Regions from separate parts of the Paenibacillus favisporus genome, predicted to be linked through region 1. Evidence: a T-box and tRNA genes for the amino acid it is inferred to sense, from the RefSeq annotation. Region 1 holds a T-box; the other holds one or more tRNA genes.
The links. A T-box is a leader RNA that pairs with one kind of tRNA and senses whether it is charged. The one in region 1 lies ahead of tyrS (tyrosine--tRNA ligase), so its partner is inferred to be a tRNA-Tyr.
Positions count from the first base shown of each region.

Region 2: it has a tRNA-Tyr gene. The T-box ahead of tyrS (tyrosine--tRNA ligase) is inferred to sense a tRNA for this amino acid. The anticodon was not compared.

Region 1 covers NZ_JBEPLV010000001.1:406,644-413,399, reverse strand. The annotation lists gene ABID47_RS01945 (hypothetical protein) at 1-715, opposite strand, end outside; gene ABID47_RS01940 (sensor domain-containing diguanylate cyclase) at 852-2,837, opposite strand; gene rpsD (30S ribosomal protein S4) at 3,314-3,913, shown strand; gene tyrS (tyrosine--tRNA ligase) at 4,056-5,309, opposite strand; T-box leader at 5,367-5,631, opposite strand; gene ABID47_RS01925 (transglycosylase domain-containing protein) at 5,780-6,756, shown strand, end outside.
Region 2 covers NZ_JBEPLV010000008.1:6-6,761, reverse strand. The annotation lists gene ABID47_RS28560 (response regulator transcription factor) at 1-94, opposite strand, end outside; gene ABID47_RS28555 (sensor histidine kinase) at 75-1,157, opposite strand; gene liaF (cell wall-active antibiotics response protein LiaF) at 1,173-1,820, opposite strand; gene ABID47_RS28545 (PspA/IM30 family protein) at 1,994-2,698, opposite strand; gene ABID47_RS28540 (PspC domain-containing protein) at 2,702-3,190, opposite strand; gene ABID47_RS28535 (PspA/IM30 family protein) at 3,195-3,869, opposite strand; gene ABID47_RS28530 (LiaF transmembrane domain-containing protein) at 3,948-4,253, opposite strand; tRNA gene ABID47_RS28525 (tRNA-Leu) at 4,990-5,069, opposite strand; tRNA gene ABID47_RS28520 (tRNA-Arg) at 5,088-5,164, opposite strand; tRNA gene ABID47_RS28515 (tRNA-Cys) at 5,177-5,250, opposite strand; tRNA gene ABID47_RS28510 (tRNA-Gly) at 5,260-5,334, opposite strand; tRNA gene ABID47_RS28505 (tRNA-Gln) at 5,341-5,415, opposite strand; tRNA gene ABID47_RS28500 (tRNA-His) at 5,438-5,513, opposite strand; tRNA gene ABID47_RS28495 (tRNA-Trp) at 5,545-5,618, opposite strand; tRNA gene ABID47_RS28490 (tRNA-Tyr) at 5,629-5,714, opposite strand; tRNA gene ABID47_RS28485 (tRNA-Thr) at 5,718-5,793, opposite strand; tRNA gene ABID47_RS28480 (tRNA-Phe) at 5,817-5,892, opposite strand; tRNA gene ABID47_RS28475 (tRNA-Asp) at 5,951-6,027, opposite strand; tRNA gene ABID47_RS28470 (tRNA-Met) at 6,065-6,138, opposite strand; tRNA gene ABID47_RS28465 (tRNA-Val) at 6,173-6,248, opposite strand; tRNA gene ABID47_RS28460 (tRNA-Glu) at 6,342-6,416, opposite strand; tRNA gene ABID47_RS28455 (tRNA-Ser) at 6,426-6,517, opposite strand; tRNA gene ABID47_RS28450 (tRNA-Asn) at 6,522-6,597, opposite strand; partial or broken rRNA gene ABID47_RS28445 (23S ribosomal RNA) at 6,665-6,756, opposite strand, start outside.

The DNA of each region.
Region 1 (6,756 bases):
ACTTGCGGTTAATCGTCAAATGATAGACCGTGCTGACCTGGGCGTCGTTCAGCATCTCCCGCAGCTGCTTGTCCCCCTGATTCCAGAGCGTCTGCAGCTTTTGCTTCTGCCCGGACTGTGCATGGGTGTAACCTGGCTGCTTGCGGAGACCCTCCATTTCCGATTCAAGCTGCTTCGCCAAAAAGTCCTTTGCGCTGGAGCTTTCCAGTTCGATCCGCAGCACTTTGGTGCCGCGGCCGGCGCTGGACTCCACCTTGATGCTTTTGGGAAGCCCATGAATGCCGTCGAGCTGCTGCAGAGGGTTTAACCGGGTTAATGAAGGAGAGTTATCCTCAGGGTTCGCTTCGCTCGACAGCCTCACCCATCCCCCGTCCTGCCTGCGGAAATTCGTCACCTTTACGGTCTTCCCGGTGATTCCCCGTGCCTGGAGTCCCGTGGTCTGAACCGCCTCCCCAGTAGGGATCACGCTCTCCATGGTCAGCTGGTCGTGGCCCGTGAGCCTGCCGGTGTAAGCAAAGTTCTGCACCTGCCCCTGATCCTGGGCACGGACCGAAGCCAGGCCGCTAAATGAAAACGAATCGATGCCGGCAAGTCCGGTAATCGTCTGGGAAAACCACTCCTCCGGCGATTTCGAGTCCTGAAACATGCCGCAGCCTGTCAAACCGCCGCAAAGGCCGAGCAGCAGCAAGGCGGGAAGTACCATTTTTTTCATCATGGGTAAACTGCCTTTCCGGACAAAATGAACCAAGGTTCATTCTTCGATCATAGGTCCTTTTTGCTTTATAGACTGTCCCCCGCCCTGCCAGTTCATGCAAAAATAAGGCGCCCCCACCCGAGAGTGAGGCCGCCTGCTACATATCGTTCATGTTTTCCATTTGGATTTGGTTGCGTCCGCTGTTCTTTGCCCTGTAGAGGGCCATATCCGCTCTATAGAACAAGCTGTCTACACTCACCTGCGGGTCCGTCCAGCACCATTCCGCGATTCCGCTTGAAATTGTTACGGACGGGCTCGTCTCCCGGGCGACCCGGCTTCGGATCACTTCAGCGACTTTGACCGCCTGGTGCACCCCTAGCTGCGGCATATACACCGCCAGCTCTTCCCCGCCCCAGCGTGCAGGCACGTCTTCCTCCCGAATGGAGGATTTCACGATATCGCTGACCTGCCTTAGAATGTCGTCCCCTTTTTGGTGGCCGTATGTATCGTTAACCTGTTTGAATTCATCAATGTCCACCACGATCAGAGACCCGCAAAAATCGCTCACTTGATACTGCTGAATCATCTTATCAAGGTAATGGCGGGCGTACATGTCGGTCAGCATGTCCCGGTTGGCCATCCGTCTCAGCTCGGCATGGAGCAGCGCGTTGCTCACCGACAGGCCGATGTGGCTGGACAAGGTCTGCAGAAGCCGGTAGTTGTCATAGGAAAAATAATGAGGGCTCCGGTGCGTCAGCAGAATCGCCCCCATCACCTTGCCGTTTACGGTCAGCGGTGAAGCGATGAGGGATTGCGAATGCGTGATTTCCATCAGCTTTGAGGGGACTTTGCCGTTCAGCGAATAGTCTGACAGGATTACAGGTTCCTTTTTATGAAAGACAAGTCCGCCGAAGCCGTACTCTGCATCAAAAGACGGGGCTAGGCCAGAAACGTTGGACGCCATGACCTCCAGAACGTTTCGCTCCTCATTGTACTGCAGGAAGCAGCAGTAATCCGCCTGAAAAATATCCAGCATCTCTTCGCTGGCAAACTTGTAGATATCACCAAGCTTGAGGCTCTGGTTCAGCCGCTGGGTCAATTCGTTAATGAGACGCAGCTCATGAATCAGCAGGTTCGACTGTTCGTAGAGCTTCGCATTCTCGAACGCGTTCCCCGCCGTGTCGACCACCATGCCGATCAGCTGCAGGTCTAAGTCTTCCCGGAGCTCCCGGGACATCACCAGATGCAGCACCCCATAGACGCCCTGCTTACCGCCGAGCGGTATGGCAATTTCGGTCTGGCCTTCCATTCCTTCGCCGCTGCCATCCTGCATCATGAGCCTTCCATCCATAAAAGACCTGACGCAGATATCCTCGCCCCAGGGATGAAACACGAGCGGTTCTACCCGCGGATTGCGGCTTTGATGGTCTTGGGACATGAGCAGCCTCGCCCGGACGGTGGGGTACAGTACTTCAAGGCTGTCCAGAACTTCCGTCAGCACGGTTTCGACGTCGATCTGATCATGCATCCGCTGCATGATTTGGAACAGGATGGACCGGCGGTTGGCTTCCCGTTCCGTGCTTTCCTGCACCTTCAGAATGTCCGATACGAGGGCGAACTTAAAGCTTTTGTACAGGCAGGAACGATAGTGAAGCGCCATCGCGGCAACAGTGTCCCGGATTCCTTCATCCAATAAGCATGCGGGAATCACGCAGAACAGAAGGCACACCAGCGCATGGTCCCGGCGCGTAAAGACCGGAATAACCGTCGTGACCCAGGAGCTTCCGCGATCCGCCGGGTCATCAGGATGGACCCAGACTTGTTCCCCGGACTCCAGGCAGCGGCCGATCTCTCCCGTCAAACCGCAGAAAGGTTCCGCAAGAAGAGCTTTATCGCCTTCGATCCACCGCCCCTTGTAATCCGTCACGGCCCACAAGGCTTGTCCACTTAACGTCAGCGCCTGCCCTTCGGTGCGCCATTGGAGAAAGGCTTCCTGAATCACGTGATCCACATAGGGCAAATCATGAATGGACAAGTCGATCTCCTGCAGCCAGGAAGTAGCCGACTCTGAGGGAAACGCCAGCTCGGTATTCGTCTGGAACAGGCTTTGATGCTTGGTTGTTTCTCGTTGGTGTTCTGACATAGACAGGCGCTCCTTTACACCGTGCCCAGAGGGTGTCTTTCAAGGCACCATAAAATCACAATCAATCATTGTCATCCTTGCAATATGAAAATCCCCTGACAAAGTCGGGTTATGTCGGATGTGTTATAATAATCATATTCTACTCTGTTCCAAGCAATTTTGCACTCATATTTCAGATATTCGTCCTACTTTTTTAGGACTATAGACCTATCGACAAAATTAGACTTTTCCAGCACAATGTCAGGCCTTGACTTTTGCCTACTCTATAATATAAAATCTATTGTTGAAAAAGACTGCAATATAGTCTTGATTTGGGCGTAACGTTGTGTCACCCTCACGTCATTTGTTGCTGACAGGACAGCGGCTGAACTTTCCCGTCAGTTGTGCAGTTCGTACTAGGACGCACAGGTAAACAAATACGGCGCAAATAGAGCCCTACTGTAAATTATTCGAAAAATAAAGGAGTCTACTATAACATGGCACGTTACACAGGTCCAAAGTTCAAATTGAGCCGTCGTCTGGGAATTTCCCTGAGCGGTACTGGTAAAGAATTGAAACGCCCTTTTCCTCCGGGACAACACGGTCCTAACCAACGGAGAAAAATGAGCAACTACGGTATGCAGCTTCAAGAAAAACAAAAATTGCGCCACATGTACGGTTTGGGTGAAAAGCAATTCCGCACGCTGTTCGACAGAGCGCAAAAAATGCAAGGTATTGCCGGTGAAAACTTCATGTTCTTGCTGGAAAGCCGTTTGGACAACCTTGTTTACCGTCTTGGTTTCGCTAACTCCCGTGCAGGAGCGCGCCAATTGGTCGCTCACGGTCACGTGACTGTTAACGGCAAGAAAGTAAACGTTGCTTCCTACCAAGTAAGCACAGGCGACGTGATCGGTCTTCGCGAAAGAAGCCGCAGCCTCTCTTCTATTAAAGAAGCGCTGGAAAACCGTACGCATCTGCCAGGCTACCTGGAGTACAACGATGGAGCTTTGGAAGGTAAATACATCCGTTTCCCAGAGCGCGCCGAGCTTTCCCAAGACATCGACGAAAGACAAATCGTCGAATTCTACAACCGTTAATATTTGCTGCAACCCAGCCTGGAACTTTATGTTCCGGGCTTTTTTGTTTGTTCTGGATGAAAAACAGGGCCGACTGGCAGCCCTGTGTATCGTGGTGGTATCCCCCGGCCTCTCCCAGCCTTCTCACGGCTTCTTACATCTTCTATAGCAGCCGGAGCTTGGCAAATTTGCGTCTTCCCGCTTGAACGATATCGCCGTCCCGGACCGCGATCTCCGCATGGGGATCCTCGATTTTCACTTCATTTAGCTTGACCGCTCCTTGCTCAATGCTCCTTCTGGCCTCGCTGTTGGAAGAAGCAAATCCGATAAGGGTCAGCAGCCGGACCAGCCGGATGGCCCCTCCCTGCAGCTCGTTTTCGGGGATATCGCGCAGCTCGATATCTTCAGGAAGCGCACGCTGCTGAAAGACCGTGACGAAATGCTGCCGGGCCGCTTCGGCCCCCTCCTGCCCGTGGTACATCCGGACAAAGGCTGCCGCCAGGCTCATTTTGGCATCCCTTGGGTGGATACGGCCGCCTTCCAATCCTTCGCGCACAATCTGAAGGTCTTCATTCGTTATATCCGTGGCCAGCTCGAAGTATTTCACCATCAGCCCATCCGGCACCGACATCGTTTTGCCGAACATTTCGTTCGGTGCGTCATCGATTCCGATGTAATTGCCGAGGCTTTTGCTCATCTTCTGCACGCCATCCAGCCCTTCCAGCAGCGGAAGCGTGATCGCCACCTGCGGTTCTGCCCCGTATTCCTTCTGCAAGGTGCGGCCCATCATGAGATTAAACGTCTGATCCGTACCGCCGATCTCGATATCCGTCTCCAGCGCCACCGAATCCATGCCCTGCATCAGCGGGTAGAAAAACTCGTGAATGCTGATCGGGAGACCGCCGGCATACCGTTTGGAAAAATCGTCTCGCTCCAGCATCCGGGCCACCGTCACTTTGGAACCGAGCCCGATTACGTCGGCAAAGGTCATCGGTCCGAGCCATTCGGAGTTGTAGTATACCTTCGCTTTGTCCGGACTTAATATTTTGAACGCCTGAGCCTGACACGTTTCCGCATTCCGCTTCACGTCCTCTTCCGTCAGCTGCCTGCGGGTTTCCGATTTCCCTGTCGGGTCGCCGATCCGGCCCGTGAAATCCCCGATGATCAGCTGCACCTCATGGCCTAGCTCCTGAAACTGCCGCAGCTTGTGCAGCACTACCGTGTGCCCCATATGAATGTCCGGAGCGGATGGATCAAGACCCAGCTTTACCTTGAGCGGCCGTCCTTGCACAATCGACCGGATCACCTTGCGTTCCAGCTCTTCGTTCGGCAGGATTTCGACCGTCCCCCTCCTGATGACAGCCAGTTGGCGTTCAACCTCTTCCTTCTGGGCCGGCGTGAGTTGTTCCCAGTTCATCGTCATCAACCTCTCTCTGATCCGTTAGAATGTACAGCAAAAAGACTCCTTCGCGTCCCAAGGGACGAGAAGGAGCCTGCTCGCGTTACCACCCTAATTAAAGCAGCCGTTTCGGGGACGATCCCCTTCCACCCACTGCTTTCACTTCATTACGATAACGGACTGCCAGGTCCGGTGCCAGACTACTTACGCTCCTGGTAACGTGTGTTCCTCCGGACGGCTCAAGACGGTAATTCAAAGGGAGAGGCTGCCGGTTTGCACCACCCACCGGCTCTCTGATCAGCCCAGGCTCCCTTCTACTGGAGTCTTTCTTTGCCTTTTGACGATATGTTCTTTTTGGATTAACCCTATTTATACCACACACCCGAAAAAAGTCAATGATTGCCATCCATTTGGCCACGATTCGATCTCTGCATTCAAAATACGCAATTTATGCTATAATAGTTCCGTCAAAAGGAGGATAGCCACGAATGGTTGAAGATAACAAACAAAAGCCGGAAGAGCAGACCGCTCCGAAAAAACGGTCCTACGGCCGCATCATCGGCCTTACCGCGATGTGGACGCTGGTCGTCATCGTTATGGGAGCACTGTTCGCCGGCGGTACGGCAGCCGGGTACCTCACTTCCATCGTGAAGGATGATCCGGTCCGTTCCAGGGCATTGATTGACCAGAAGATGAGCGAGAACTCCATTACGGGATTCGCCTACTTCCGTGACGGCACCCCCATCGGACAGCTTCGGACCGATGAGGACAGACGCCCCGTGGAGTATAAGCAGATACCGCCCATCGTCATCGACGCCGTCGTATCGATTGAAGACAATAACTTTTTTACACATAAGGGTGTTGACATCAAGGGCACGCTCCGTGCCGTCAAACAGAAGCTTCTGCATGAATCCGTGCAGACCGGAGGAAGCACGCTCACCCAGCAGCTGGCCAGACGCGTATTCCTGAACCTGGACAAAACGGAAGACCGGAAATTCAAGGAAATTTTGCTCGCGCTCCGGCTCGAGCGATTTATGACGAAAGAAGAAATTTTAACGGCATACTTAAACAAGGTTCCGTTCGGCAACGGATCCAGCGGCTACAATCTGTACGGTATTCAGGCCGCAGCCAAAGGCATTTTTAATATTAGTGATCTCAGTAAATTGAACGTCGCCGAGGCGGCTTATTTGGCCGGTCTTCCTCAGCTGCCTTCCAGATATTCGGCCTTCAACGGCAAAGGCGAGTTTAACGAAGCCAACTTTAAGCGCGCCATCGACCGGCAGCATCTGGTGCTCCGGCGGATGCTTGAGGAGAACAAAATCACGGAAGCCCAGTATAAGGAAGCGCTCGCTTTCGACATTCGCAAGCAACTGGCTCCCCATGTGGAGAAGGCATATGCCACCTTCCCTTATCTGATGATGGAAACGGAGCGTCAAGGCGCCCAAATCATCATGCAGCTGAATGA
Region 2 (6,756 bases), on a different contig from region 1:
CGATGCCGTCCTCAGTCCCCAGCACGGCTGCCAGACCGATCCGCACCATCTCGTGGTCATCGACGAGCAGCACTTTAATCATGGGTGTTTCCATTTCCAACATCCTCACTCCCTGCTTTGTCTTCAGATACAATCGGCACGGTAATTTCGATTCGCGTACCCTTGCCGGGCGCCGTAATGATCTGGATCGATCCGCCGATTTCGTTGACGCGTTCCTGCATATTGGAAAGGCCGTAAGAGGCCTGTTTTGTCTCGTTTAGTTCGAAGCCCTGGCCGTCGTCACGCAGCATGACCCAGACCATGTCTTTCTTTTGGTGAATCCGGATTTCCATCTTATCCGCTTTGGCATGCCGGAGCGTGTTAGACATCGCTTCCTGGATGATTCGGAACAGATGGTTTTCGATTCCTTTTACCAGGTGGATGCCTTTGTCCATTTCAAACACGATTTCCATCGGAACCTTTACTTTGAGCTCTTTGATCAGCTCGCCGAGGCCTTGCTCCAGCGGCTTGCCTTCCAGATAGACCGGCCGGAGATGCAGCAGCAGTGCTCTCATTTCCGATTGGGCCACGGCGGCCATTTCTTCGATGAGCGCCACCTGGCGCTGGGCCTTGTCAAAATCCTTCTCAAGCGTCCTCCCCACAGCCGTCGCCGTCATCGATATCGCAAACAGCTGCTGGGATACCGCATCATGCAGCTCCCGCGCCAGACGCTGGCGCTCCTCTACAATAGCCGATATCCGCGCCTGCTCGGCCAGCTGGGCATTGTTCGTGGACAAGCGCTGAAGGGAGTTCACCTGCTCCTCCCACTTTTTGCTGATGCGCCCAAGCTGCTCGCCAAGGCGCCCGACCTCATCGCTGCCAAGCTCCGGTACGGAGCGGGCGACGTTCCCTTTTTCCCAGGAGAGCAGCGTTTCCCGCAGCCGTTCCAGCTTCATTTTTACCCGGTAGCTCTGATAGAACCCGAAGATAGCTCCCAGACCGATCGGAACCAGGATCAGCGTAGCACCGGCCTGCAGCGTTTTTTGCCAAGAATCAAACGGGGCCAAATAACCATATGTATAAAGCACGTAAAAAATGATCAGGAGCATAACAAAAGAAAGAAGGGCCCCCTCGCCCATGCTCCGGGAGACCATATTAGCCGGTTTTCGGGTTTTCATCAGGGAACCCTCCTCCTATGACAGATCAATATCAACATCTCCTACCAGGTAGGAAATATGGAATTTAACTTTGTATTCGCTGGTCTCATAATTAGGGGATTTCCAGTTCAAACGGTTCATCAAGCCGTTATCCCGGTGCCCTCTGAAATCGATCGCGCCGAACAGGACGAACACTTCAAGCTCCACCCCGTAATACTCCGGAATTTTGATGTCCGTATCCCCCATGATGCCTTGAAACATCATCACCGTACGGTGTTCCTCGGGGATCGCAAGCGACAAATCCAGATCGGCTTCGTTGATAACATGCCAGACGCTCTGGCTTCTCATAGCCCAAGGGACCTGATCCCAATTGTAATGCCCCGAAAAGCCCTGCTTCTGCAGGTACCCGTCCCGGTTCTGCACCTTCCTTGCCTTTACAAAAAACCATCCCAGGGAGATCAGCGCAATCCCCAGCACGATCAGCAAATGATCAATCAGCAGCAGGATGGCTCCGACCGCCACAAGACGGTAGCCTCTCTTCACTTTTCCGCCGCGAATCGTATAAATTCCCATAAGAATGAATAAGAGGGCGACGATGGTAAAAAAGCCGACCCACCTGCCGAAGAGCATGAGGAGGCCGATCCCGATGAGAATCAGCGCAATGAAGCGATTTCTTTTTTCCATGCCGCACCTCCTTATGATGTCTTGGTTTATCGGAAAAGTAAGACCGGAAAAGCCATAGGGTTGTGACGGGCACACTCCTTATGGCTTCACCGGGATCCAGGAAGATGTGAATGAGGTCTCGCGCCCTTATTCCATTCTTCCTAGCATATCATATTGTCCGCAGAATTGAATACTTATTCTTTATTCGATTTGGAAGGAGCGGCAGCCGATGGGTTCAGCTTGCTTTTCAGCGCGCTGAGCTGTTCTTCCACCTTCAGCTGCTTCTCCGCATCGACCGGGCTGGTGAAAGCGGATGTTTCCGGACGGTAAGGGGCACGCATCACATCGGCTTCAGCTTCCATTTGCATGATCTTTTCTTCCATGCGGTGGAATCCAAGGGACGCGCTGCCGCTTTCGATCGTATGCAGGCTGCTGATTTGAGACATTTGCTTTTTGGCTTTCGCCATTTGCGCACGGGCTACGAGCTCATTGCGCTTGTTGCGCATTTTGTAGAACTCGTCTTTCATGTCATGGAGCTGCTGTACCAGTTCTTTGGCTTGCGCCTCGGATTGAGCGTGCAGTTCTTGGTACTCAGACAGTTTTTGGTCAAAATAAATCTTTTCCTCGAGCAGCTTGCGCGCTACTTCTTCCTGGCCGTTACGAAGTGCCAGTTCAGCTTGAGCCTCACGTTGGCCGGCCATCTTCACCGCTTCTTCCACGCGCTGCTTCATGCGGCGTTCATTGGCCATTTGCTTCGCTACTGTAACTTCTGCGTCATGGATTTCTGCCTCCATATCGCGCAGATACTGGTTCAGCATAATTACCGGATCTTCAACTTTATCCAATACCTCGTTCACCGATGCTTTCGTCATATCCTTAATTCTTTTAAATACTCCCATGTTTTACACTTCTCCCTTCTCGTACTTAGATAATTTTTTTTTCAATTCCTCAAGCTCTTTCTTCATAGCTTTCTTCTCGATATCTTCCATCATGGCGTCCAGGTCGGATGCGGACGAGCTGTATCCGCCCGGTCTGCCTCCGCCGTAAGGCGAACCGTTGTATTTGGCTCTAGGGTCAAAAGATTGGGCACCATAAGCGCCATTGCCTTGCTGACCGTTGCCGTAGTAGCTGCCGGACCCCATACTATTGCCGTAGTATCCGCCCCCAGCTACCCCCGGTCCCGGTCCATATGGATTAAAAGGTGTCGTTGGTTCTTTAGGGATGACCAAAGCCGCGATAAAGTAGATGAACAGCGTGGTCCCGCCGGTAAATGGGATACTGATCAAGAACAGGATCCGCAGCAGCGTGGAATCGATGCCCAATGTATCGGACAGCCCCCCGCACAAACCGGTGACCATTTTATCGCGGGTCGATCGGTATAGCTTGCTCATGACGTTACTCCTTTCCGCTGTTGTTCAGCTTTTCCTTCAGGCGGGCCAGCTCCCTTTCCAGCACGCTGGATACCGTTCCGCTGGCTTGTTCGAACAGTTCCTGACCGCCGCGGCGCAGGTCGCGCAGACTGCGTGCTTCAAATTCCCAATCGGAAATGCGGTCTTCCAGACGGTTGAACATCTTGGGAACATCCTGTCCGCCAAAACCTTCCATTCGCTGATTCATCCGCTGCTGAAGTCTGAGGGTTTCCATCCGTGCCGCGTAGTATTGACGTTTGCTGTACACGGTTTGGTACTCCAATTTCAGGTCGTTCAGCTGATTTTCCAGCTCGGTGAGCGACTGGCGGGTTGTATCCAGCAGTCCTCCGTATTGCTCGAGCTTTTCTTCATAGATGATTTTTTCCTGCAGTGCGAGCTTGGCTAGATGATCCTCGCCGGCCTTCAGAGCCAGCAGCGCCTGCTCCTCACGCTTTTCCTTCATACTGGATGCCTGATCCACTTGCTGCTTCAGCTGTCTCACATGAGCGGAGTACTGCTGAACGAGCTTCTCGGCTTCCATAATATCGTCACGCGTTGATGCCAAAAACTGATCGATCAACCGTACCGGGTCCTGACTTTGTTCCAAACGTTCATTTAATGTCGCTACGGTGATATCCCGTACCCTGCGAAATACGCTCATCTGTTTTTGCTCCCTCCTTATAAGCTGTGATCGCCTATTCGTTTGATTGTATTTATTGAAGGTAATTCTTTGTTACCGTTACATCCACTTCGACGACTTCTTACCTTTCAGCAGCATAATCCCGAACACTACCAGGGCAATTCCCAGCAGCGGTCCGATGATCCAGGACAGCTTCGCCAGAAGTCCCATGACACCGAATGCGAGGATAATCGTACCGATTACCACCTTACCTCTGCGAATTCCATAATAGCCGAGCACGATCATCAGGATCGGGAAGATCAATCCGATCAGCCTGCCGAATAATGGAGCGAATACTCCCAGGAGCATCAGTGCTCCGATTGCGATCAATACGATCGCCCAACCAGAAGTTTTATTTGTTCTCATGCATTGTCACCGCCTTTCGTTTGTATCAACCTTATGACTCTATTTTAGGTTCTATCCGGGTTTTCCAAAACGGACCCCAGACGGTTTTTAATCCTAGACCTAAGTCGGGGGAAGCCTCGGACCTTAGACGAAGCAAGCTTTTTCTGCATGGAACGCGGCAGCCACATCCTCCACTGGCAGCCCCAATATCCCGCCAATAAAACATGAACGACACGCTTTGGGAACTTTAATGAGCAGTCTTTTTATACATTGCTTGGGATAGGAATCGTTGGAGGCTCTGAGCAAGGGATTTAGCACTTAGCTAAAGAAACATTGAGCCTGTTTAGCCTAGGTAAAGCCGGCTGGAATGGTTTATCAACTTTAAACAAGGATGAGGAACACGTTCAAAGGGAGTAATGGTAGAACGAACCGATTGATCAGAGGATCTTTTTCAAGGCTGTTGTACACCCTCTTACTCCCATCTTACGAGGGCATGTCATATAACGAGAACATCTATGCGGATAGGACCTACATAAAACAACAGGATACGAATTAAACGCCATACAAGCCATACAAATAAACGCAATACGAATTAAAATGGCCGCCTTTCTGCGGGATATCATCAGGTGGCTGATTGGAAGGAGGAGTGCAATATAATGGGAGGAGAGACTAACGAACGACGAACGATGGCTCGGTTTACAATGTTAGTCTATACAAGAAAAAGCCTTGGAAAGATATCCAAGGCTTTTCTCTATGATGCCGGTGAAGGGACTCGAACCCCCACGGTTTCCCTCACGATTTTGAGTCGCGCGCGTCTGCCAATTCCGCCACACCGGCATATTCAGTTAAAAAAAATGGCGCGCCCTAAGAGATTCGAACTCCTGACCTTTTGATTCGTAGTCAAACGCTCTATCCAGCTGAGCTAAGGGCGCATATGAAATTAATGGAGGCGCCACCCAGATTCGAACTGGGGATAAAGCTTTTGCAGAGCTGTGCCTTACCACTTGGCTATGGCGCCGAAATCAAATGGAGCGGACGACGGGAATCGAACCCGCGACCCTCGCCTTGGCAAGGCGATGCTCTACCGCTGAGCCACGTCCGCTTAAACTGGCTGGGGATATAGGATTCGAACCTATGCATGACGGAGTCAAAGTCCGTTGCCTTACCGCTTGGCTAATCCCCAACAAGATTGTCATTATAAGTTATGGGGCGATCGATGGGACTTGAACCCACGAATGCCGGAGCCACAATCCGGTGCGTTAACCCCTTCGCCACGACCGCCATAATAAAAGATATGAAGCTGTATTTCGAATGGCAGGGGCAGCAGGAATTGAACCCACACTAACGGTTTTGGAGACCGCTGTTCTACCTTTAAACTATGCCCCTATAATAAAACTGGTGGAGGCTGATGGATTCGAACCACCGAACTCGTACGAGAACAGATTTACAGTCTGCTGCGTTTGGCCACTTCGCTAAGCCTCCATATGGTGCCGGCGAGAGGACTTGAACCCCCAACCTACTGATTACAAGTCAGTTGCTCTACCAATTGAGCTACACCGGCTTTTATGCTTGTTATTAAATTCATGGTGGCTCGGGACGGAATCGAACCGCCGACACGAGGATTTTCAGTCCTCTGCTCTACCGACTGAGCTACCGAGCCTAATTTTGTTTCTAATTAAGAGCATTATTGCAACAAACTAAACTCTCAAGAAAATAAATGGCGGAACCGACGGGATTCGAACCCGCGATCTCCTGCGTGACAGGCAGGCATGTTAGGCCTCTACACCACGGTTCCACGGCCAATTATGTATCTCCATACATAAGGAGATAAATTGCGGGGGCAGGATTTGAACCTGCGACCTTCGGGTTATGAGCCCGACGAGCTACCGGACTGCTCCACCCCGCGTCATTAAAAATATTTATTTTCTTTAAAGTATACATGGTGGAGGCTGAGGGGATCGAACCCCCGACCCTCTGCTTGTAAGGCAGATGCTCTCCCAGCTGAGCTAAGCCTCCATAAGAAACACTTTTAATATCTTAGCAGATAAACCACTAAAAAGGCAAGTATTATTTCGTTGGGATTCCCATCCCTGATGCTAATAATTAAAGTGGTGACCCGTATGGGATTCGAACCCATGTTACCTCCGTGAAAGGGAGGTGTCTTAACCCCTTGACCAACGGGCCAAACTATAATGGCGGAGAGAGAGGGATTCGAACCCTCGAGACGCTTTTGGCGCCTACACGATTTCCAATCGTGCTCCTTCGGCCAACTCGGACACCTCTCCATAATGGCTCCCCGAACAGGACTCGAACCTGTGACAACTCGATTAACAGTCGAGTGCTCTACCAACTGAGCTATCAGGGAACAATATTTAATTCAAGTGTTTGATCACTTGAAAACTAGATACGAAACGAATCTGTGTTTTATATTTTTGGATAAGCCCTCGACCGATTAGTATTGGTCAGCTCCATGCATTGCTGCACTTCCACCTCCAACCTATCTACCTCGTCGTCTACAAGGGGT